4 regions of the Staphylococcus hyicus genome follow, and region 4 is predicted to be linked to each of the others. Evidence: riboswitches for the same ligand, from Rfam matches in the RefSeq annotation. Region 4 holds a riboswitch; each other region holds the start of a gene.
The links. A riboswitch is a leader RNA that binds a small molecule or an ion and turns the genes downstream of it on or off. The one in region 4 is predicted to bind S-adenosylmethionine.
Positions count from the first base shown of each region.

Region 1: another riboswitch for S-adenosylmethionine. It lies ahead of SHYC_RS03520 (M20 family metallopeptidase); the one in region 4 lies ahead of SHYC_RS02710 (Na+/H+ antiporter NhaC family protein).
Region 2: another riboswitch for S-adenosylmethionine. It lies ahead of SHYC_RS09470 (methionine ABC transporter ATP-binding protein); the one in region 4 lies ahead of SHYC_RS02710 (Na+/H+ antiporter NhaC family protein).
Region 3: another riboswitch for S-adenosylmethionine. It lies ahead of metK (methionine adenosyltransferase); the one in region 4 lies ahead of SHYC_RS02710 (Na+/H+ antiporter NhaC family protein).

Region 1 covers NZ_CP008747.1:781,684-783,892, forward strand. Annotated here, with positions in the region: gene SHYC_RS03515 (S-ribosylhomocysteine lyase) at 1-464, opposite strand, end outside; SAM riboswitch class I at 1,042-1,152, shown strand; gene SHYC_RS03520 (M20 family metallopeptidase) at 1,216-2,209, shown strand, end outside.
Region 2 covers NZ_CP008747.1:2,007,885-2,010,093, forward strand. Annotated here, with positions in the region: gene SHYC_RS09465 (methionine ABC transporter permease) at 1-62, opposite strand, end outside; gene SHYC_RS09470 (methionine ABC transporter ATP-binding protein) at 55-1,083, opposite strand; SAM riboswitch class I at 1,183-1,289, opposite strand; gene SHYC_RS09475 (thioredoxin family protein) at 1,323-1,643, opposite strand; gene SHYC_RS09480 (toprim domain-containing protein) at 1,609-2,004, opposite strand; gene gcvH (glycine cleavage system protein GcvH) at 2,086-2,209, opposite strand, start outside.
Region 3 covers NZ_CP008747.1:1,156,928-1,159,136, forward strand. Annotated here, with positions in the region: gene pckA (phosphoenolpyruvate carboxykinase (ATP)) at 1-846, opposite strand, end outside; SAM riboswitch class I at 1,059-1,171, shown strand; gene metK (methionine adenosyltransferase) at 1,276-2,209, shown strand, end outside.
Region 4 covers NZ_CP008747.1:635,683-637,891, forward strand. Annotated here, with positions in the region: gene SHYC_RS02705 (amidohydrolase) at 1-983, shown strand, start outside; SAM riboswitch class I at 1,040-1,136, shown strand; gene SHYC_RS02710 (Na+/H+ antiporter NhaC family protein) at 1,230-2,209, shown strand, end outside.

The DNA.
Region 1 (2,209 bases), 150 kb from region 4:
CCGTCCCCATACACATCATGCCATTGATCGCGCTTATCCAAAAATGCTTGAGCGATGACTTTAGCATCTTCTAATGAATGGCTTGCTGCCCAACCACATTGGACTTCGTTACAAGCTGGCACTTCCGTGGCATTTAACACATCTTGAATTGTATTTTCAATGATGTTTAATACGTCACCATAATCTTTATGATTGATAAAAGAAACATAAAAACCTGTTTGACATCCCATTGGACTTAAATCTACAACTTTATCAGAATGATTTCGGATATTTTCTGCCATTAAATGTTCTAAACTGTGTAACCCTGGCATATCCATATGTTCTTTATTCGGTTGTTTGAATCGAATATCATATTTGTATATGTCATCTCCGTTATCACCTTGCATTTTACCAGCTAGTCGCACATATGGTGCAACGACTTTAGTGTGATCTAAATTAAAACTTTCTACGTTCATTTTCGGCATATTGTCATCCTCCTTTATTGATTTCATTTTAACATATCTTTCAACGTATTAAAGTCGGACGCTTACTAAATTTGTCAGGTTAAAAATAAGTATTGTATGGACAATTTTATATGTAAATTGTTGTGTTGTTTTAGATATGTAGATAGCCATAATATTAATATGGGTGACTGTTTCAACCTCGATTTTTAAGGGTACTCCCTTAACACGAGCACATGACCCATATCTCTATGCCTTCATTGCACCATACATACAGACGTTAGGAATATCAGGCGTTAACGCTTCAAAAACCTATAACTTTCATGAAGGGCATGATTTAAAACGTGTATAACGTTTAAAAGCACATCGTCAATACAGATTTCAATGTGCGCTATATACATTTTAGTTAAGCTTTATACCATAGAAGTCAAAATTAAAGGCTCGCTTTAAAGGGCAACTTTATATCATCAGGGTTAATCTTATTTTTATATAAAGCAGTGCTATGGCGCTACTTCAGCTAAATCCCGAAAAATTGTGAAAATAATGAAAATAGCATGACAAATGAGCGGATTTCCGATAAAATGAGTAATAATTAAATCAAAATTTATCAAGAGTGGTGGAGGGAATTGGCCCTACGAAGCCCTGCAACCTCATCGATAATCGATAAAGGTGCGAAATCCAACAATAGTGGAAGACTATTGATAGATAAATGACATACAAATGGTTATCAACGTTTGATGTACGACTATTAATAGGAGAACATTGTACATCACGTATGATAACTTTTTGTTTTTTGAAGGGAGATTTTACTTTGGTTTCAGTGAGACAACGCATATTAGATTATATTGATAATCATCGATTACATTATTTAGACATGAGTCATCAAATACATGATCGACCAGAATTGGGGAATGAGGAATTATTTGCCTCACGATTACTCATAGATCATTTATCTGAACATGGTTTTAATATTCAAAAAGATATTGCGGGACATTCGACGGGCTTTATTGCCTCATATGATGCTGATGCACCAGGACCAGCAATTGGATTTTTAGCAGAGTATGATGCACTACCAGGTTTAGGTCATGCATGTGGTCATAACATTATTGGAACCGCAAGTGTCCTTGCAGGGATAGCGCTTAAACAAGTGGTTGACGAACTCGGGGGGAGCGTCGTAATTTTTGGTTGTCCTGCTGAAGAAGGGGGCGAAAATGGTAGTGCCAAGGCGTCTTATGTCAAAGAGGGACTTTTTGATGACATCGATGTGGCGCTAATGATTCATCCGGGGAATGAAACGTATCCTACGATTCATACGCTTGCTGTAGACGTATTAGATATTCAATTTTACGGTAAAAGTGCACATGCATCAGAAAATGCACATGATGCCAAGAATGCTTTAGATGCGATGTTAAGTTTTTTCAATGGTATTGCACAGTTAAGACAACATATTCGAAAATCAGAACGTGTCCATGGTGTTATTTTAGATGGCGGTAAAGCCGCAAATATTATACCTGACTATACCCATGCACGATTTTACACAAGGGCGACAACAAGAAAATCACTTGATATATTAACGGAGCGTGTGCATCGTATTGCCAAAGGGGCAGCGATTCAAACTGGGTGTGATTATGAGTTTGGACCAATACAAAATGGGGTAAACGAATTTATCAAATCACCCGAACTTGATGCACTATTTGAACGTTATGCTATTGAATTAGGAGAAGAAGTCAGTCATGACGACTTTGGATATGGTTCGACGGATACGGGAA
Region 2 (2,209 bases), 1.1 Mb from region 4:
GGCCAACGCACATTTGGCAGTGTTAGCATTTCATGCAATATCTCAGTAAAACTTTTACCCATGGGCAATCACCTCAACTTCAATTTGTTTCGATTCTAAATCAAGTTTTAATTGCTCAAACTGTGTTTGGTCGATGTTAGAAATATGTACAACAATAAAACCAATAGCCCCTGACTTAGAATGTTTAATATTGGCTTCTAATATATTTACAGCCACATCATACGTTTTTAAAATATACGAAATTATAGGCTGTGTCGTCACTTCACCTGAAAAGTTGAGTTTTATAAGTTTATCATTTGAATTTAACTTGACGAGACCTGAAATGTCTTCAAATTCAGCTTTAGGTTGAAGATCTTCTTGCACAAAGCGCTTAGTGACTGAATGTTTTGGATTTTCAAAAACTTCAGATACTTTACCTTGTTCAATTACCTTTCCATTTTCCATGACCGCAACTTCATCACAAATGCGACGTATAACATGCATTTCATGCGTAATAATCACAATGGTTAAGTTTTGCTCTTTTTTCAATTGAATTAATAAATCGAGTATTTCATCTGTTGTTTGCGGATCCAATGCACTCGTTGCTTCATCACAAAGTAATACCTCCGGGTCATTTGCAAGTGCTCTAGCAATACCAACACGTTGTTTTTGACCACCTGATAATTCTGATGGATACGCATGTTCACGCCCTTTTAAGCCAACACGTTCTATCAATTCCAATGCTTTTGCTTTAGCATGACGTTTCGATACACCCGCAATTTCTAACGGAAATCGTACATTATCAAGTACAGTGCGTGACCACAATAGATTGAAATGTTGGAAAATCATGCCCACTTTTTGTCTTTTATACCTTAGCGCTTGTTTGCTCAAGTGGCCTATATGATCTCCACCGATAACAACATCGCCAGACGTTGGTGTTTCTAAATAATTAAACAGTCGCACCAAAGTGCTTTTTCCCGCACCCGAAAAACCAATAATACCAAATATGGTACCTGTGTTAATGGTTAGATTAACATGATCAACAGCTAAAACGGATTTAGATTTGCTCTCGTACTGTTTAACGATATTTTTAAGCTCAATCATATCGCTTCCCCCTCAATGTGTTGCGAATTATCAAATTTCAGAACAAAAAAAGCTTTCTCCTATATAAAAATAAGAGAAAGCATAGATTTCGATGCGTTTCTCTCATCTTCAAAAGTATAAATACTTTATGTGAATTGGCACCATTTCTAAATTTAGACGGTTGCCGGGCTTCATAGGGCACATCCCTCCACCACTCTAGATAAGAGTTTTCTGAATATTGAATTGTTTAAATATTATCACTATCCTCGAATTTCGTCAATCACTTTTTTTAACCGTTCAAGTAAAAATGTAACAGATTGAAATGCATAAATGCGATCAACTTCTTTATCATTGTGCATAATTAACAAAATTGGAACAGATTGTATTTCGAACATTTGGCTAAATTCAGGATAATAATTTAAATCTCGTTTTTCTAAAGGCAATTGCGTGACACTATTAGCGATGTGTAACATGCGTTCTGACACTTTACACGTACCACACATCGGCGTATAGCCAAAGATTAATTTAATATCTTGTTCTTGTTCATTAAATGTATTGTTCGATTGCTCTAAAACACTCATGATATGAATACTTTCCTTTTACATAAAAATCGTTTTTGACGTCAAATCCATGCCGCCCTAAAACATTTGAGAGGTAATCTCGTGGACACCGTGCCACTTCACTAAAAGTTGAATCAATGAAGATATCTGTACTTTCACTTAAATACTTTGAAAACCATTTTCGAATCTTTCGCCCTTCAGTATCAGCATCAACAAGAATATATACTTGTTTGCCGTACAAAGATTCAATCATATTATCTAACTTTTCGATGCCCATCGTGCCATGTGTACAAATGATATCAACCGGTTCTAATAACACTTCCTTAACTCTTTTTTTATCAGATTTGCCTTCTACAACAATTACTTTATTAATCATCGCCATGGTCTTCACCTTCTAAAAAGTTAGTATTCAGTGCAAAAAAACTCCAAGATAATCAAAGGAATATCTAGGAGTTTAAAAATATTATTCGCCAATCATTTCTTGATAACCTTGTGCATCCATTAAAGCATCAAGTTCACTTTCATCGCTTAATTCAACTTTCACCATCCAAGCTTTCTCATATGGCGATTCATTTACAGCTTCTGGC
Region 3 (2,209 bases), 520 kb from region 4:
TGGTTCTTTTTCTGCGGACAATGAAATGGCCTTGGCATAACAGCCACCTTCAATATTAAAGACACCATTTTCATTCCATCCATGTTCATCATCACCGATTAATTTACGATTAGGGTCTGCTGATAAAGTCGTTTTTCCAGTACCAGATAATCCAAAGAATAATGCAACATCACCTTTATTACCCACGTTTGCAGAGCAATGCATACTCATTATTTTTTGTTTTGGTAATAAGTAATTCATCACAGAGAAAATTGATTTTTTCATTTCACCCGCATATTCCGTGCCCCCGATTAAAACGGTTTTATGTTTGAATGAAATAATGACAAACGTTTCAGACCGTAGTCCATCTTTGTCTGGGTCGGCTTTGAATGTTGGTGCCGATATAACTGTAAAGTCAGCTTTGATTTTTGAAGCTTCTTCTTTAGAGCTTGGCTTAATAAATAAATTTTGAGCAAATAAATTATGCCACGCAAACTCATTGACGACTGTTAAATCAAGTTGTGAATCTTTATCACTTCCAGCATAACCATTGAAAACAAATATCTCATCTTTACTGTCCAAATAATCAATCACTTGGTAGTACAAGTTTAAAAACTTTTCTTCTGAAATCGGCTGATTAACCGTACCCCAATCAATATCATCTTTGACTTGAGGATTGTCTACGATATATTTATCTTTTGGAGAACGTCCTGTATATACGCCCGTTTTTGCATTAATGGCCCCAAATTCTGTGAGTTCAGCTTCGTCTCGTTTTAAAATTTTGTTGTAGAGTTCAGTAGTAGTAAGTTGAAAATGAGATGAAGGCTTGGTTTTTAAAGCGTCAATTGCTTGTGTATCAAACGACATGGTTTATCCCTCCAATAGTGATTTCGGCGATGTAAGCCTTTACAATTCAAGAGTATAACACAATGATTTCATTATCCATACTGAAATTAGGTAATTTGGAGAGAAAAATAGTAAAATAATTAGATTGCTGTATCGGTTTTATATTTGTGTTACATAAACTCAAACTGAATTGACACTGTTAAAAAATTTATGTAATATAGGACTAACGGATTCTCTTATCCTGAGTGGTGGAGGGACATGGACCCAATGAAACCCAGCAACCTCTTCTTTTATAGAAGAAAGGTGCCAAACCGTTTGCAGACATATACAGTCTGAACGATAAGAGCGAATGGACGTTAAAGGCCTTCTCTCTATTTAAGAGTATGAAAGGCTTTTTTTATTGGCTCAGTTACAAAGAGAACTTCGTAATAAAATAAAAAGGAGCTTAATATGACTTACAATAGACGCTTATTTACTTCAGAATCAGTTACTGAAGGACATCCAGATAAAATTGCCGATCAAATTTCAGATGCAATTTTAGATGAAATTTTGAAAGGTGACCCGAATGCACGTGTGGCGTGCGAAACGACTGTTACGACTGGTATGGCTTTAATTGCTGGAGAGATTACAACTTCTACTTATGTAGACATACCTAAAGTTGTTCGTGAGACCGTTAAAGAAATCGGATATACTCGAGCAAAATATGGGTATGACTATAAAACAATGTCTGTACTTACAGCTATCGATGAACAATCACCTGATATCGCACAAGGTGTAGACCGTGCTTTAGAATATCGCGACCAAGATCAAGATGAAGTATTAAATATTGGGGCTGGAGACCAAGGATTAATGTTTGGATATGCGACAAACGAAACAGACACATTTATGCCGTTGCCGATAGATTTATCGCATAAGTTATCTAAGCGTTTAACGACGGTTCGTAAAGATGGAACATTAAGTTATTTAAGACCAGATGGTAAAGTACAAGTTACGGTTGAATATGATGAAAATAATCATCCTAAACGTGTCGATACGATTGTCATTTCATCTCAACATCATGAAGATATTGAATTGGAAGACATTCAAGAAGATTTAAAAAAACATGTGATTTATCCAACTGTTGAAGATCATTTAATTGATAAAGATACGAAATTCTTTATTAACCCAACTGGACGTTTTGTTATCGGTGGTCCTCAAGGTGATGCAGGTTTAACTGGTCGTAAAATCATTGTTGATACGTATGGCGGTTATGCGCGTCATGGTGGCGGTGCATTTTCTGGTAAAGATCCTACGAAAGTAGACCGTTCGGCTGCATATGCTGCACGCTATGTTGCTAAAAATATTGTAGCTGCAGAATTAGCAGATAAATGTGAAGTACAAATTG
Region 4 (2,209 bases):
TTAAAACAGGCATTGTTGCTGAAATAGGGAAAGGGAAATCGATGATTGCGATTCGTTCAGACATTGATGCACTTCCGATTAGAGAACAGACGACGTTGGCGTTTAAGTCGCGTGTCGATGGCGTCATGCATGCTTGCGGGCATGATTTGCATATGGCAAGTATTCTAGGTACTGCAATGCAACTTAAATTGTATGAAACGGAGTTGAACGGTCGTGTGCGTATCATCTTCCAAGCAGCGGAAGAAGTTGGTAATGGTGCAATAGAAGTTGTTGAAACAGGCATTTTGAGAGATGCTAAAGCGATTATAGGGTTTCACAATGACCCTACATTAAAATTAGGAGAATGGCGTGCAAAGTCTGGTGTAATGACGTCGAATGTTGATCGCTTTAAACTTATTATCAAGGCTAAAGGAGCACATGCTGCAATGCCGCAAGATGCCAAAGATCCAAGTATTGTTATCGCGCAGTTGGTCCAAAGTTTTCAAAGTATTGTAAGTCGTAATATTGCATCTTATGAAGAAGCGGTAGTAACGGTAGGACAAATACATTGTGGTCAAACGTGGAACGTCATTCCCGATGATGCGTTTATAGAAGGAACTGTGCGTACGTTTGACGCAGAAATTCAAAATAGAGTTGAAACACGAATGGCGCAAATATGTAAAGGCATTGCTACTCAATTTGATGTCAAAATTGATTTTAATTACCAGAAAGTGACAGCTGCAGTAGACAATACAGCGTCATTACATCAAACTGCAATGCAAGCAGCAAAAGATGCTGGCTATCATGTCGATGAACTAAAAAGGCCATTGACAATTGGGGAGGACTTTTCGGGCTACCAGCGTGTAGCACCAACTTATTTTGCAATGATTGGTTCAAATAGTGATTACCCACTGCATCATCCTAAGTTTGACCCGGAAGAGGAAATGTTACGTCAAGTACCGGATTATTTCGTAAAATTCAGCCATCTGCTTCTTAATGAATAATAGATGATTGACGAATGGCAATATTTCATGTAAAGTTTAACAGTAAAATTAAATACTTCATATCAAGAGAAGTGGAGGGACTGGCCCTTTGATACTTCGGCAACATGGTCATGCGTGTGCCAATTCCAGAAGCTTTAAGGCTGAAGATAAGAAGTTCGAGAAACGAAATCAGGTCAAGCCCTAATAGTATCTATGCGCATGATAGACTATTAGGGCTTGACCTTAATTTATTTTAAGGAGAAAAGCATGTCTAAAGAATATAAAAATCACATGAATGGGTGGGCGTTACTTCCTTTAGTAATTTTTATTTGTATATTTTTAGGTGCAGGTATCATTACTCAAGACTTTACGTTTATGCCATTGAATGTAGCTGCAATCATTGGCGTGATAGTGGCTTTACTTATGAATCGCAAAGAAAATTTCACGCGTAAAGTAGAAGTTTTTGCGAAGAGTGCGGGGCATCCTAACATTATTTTAATGATGTTTATTTTTATTTTAGCTGGTGCGTTTTCAAAAACCGCTGAAAAAATGGGAGGCGTGGAATCCATTGTCAATTTTGGATTATCTATGATTCCTCAAAATTTACTTATTGTAGGTTTGTTTATCATATGTATGTTTGTTTCAATTTCTATGGGGACATCTGTAGGAACTGTGGCAGCTATTGCGCCAGTAGGTTACGGATTGAGTCAAGCGACTGATATTCCTTCTGCATTGGCAATGGCTACTGTCGTTGGTGGTGCAATGTTCGGTGATAATTTATCAATGATTTCCGACACAACAATAGCAGCTGTGAGAACACAGCGTACACAAATGGCAGATAAATTTAAAGTGAATTTTCGTATCGTTTTACCGGGTGCCATAGTTACGATTATTATTTTATGGGTTTTGACGCTTGGCAATCACGTGAATCATGGCCAAAGTTACGACTACAGTTTTATTAAAATCATTCCATACTTACTTGTGCTTATTTTAGCTTTAATTGGGATTAATGTTGTGATTGTGTTGTTAGGTGGGATTCTACTCTCAGGTATCATCGGAATCATTGATCGTTCTTTTGATTTAGCTGGATTTTTAAAAGCCATCTCTGAAGGTATCATAGGGATGGAAGATATTGCGATTATTGCTCTGTTAATTGGAGGAATGATTGGACTCGTTGAGCACAACGGGGGAATTAACTGGCTACTTCATAAAGTTAAAAGTAAAATTAAATCCCGTCGGGGCGCTGA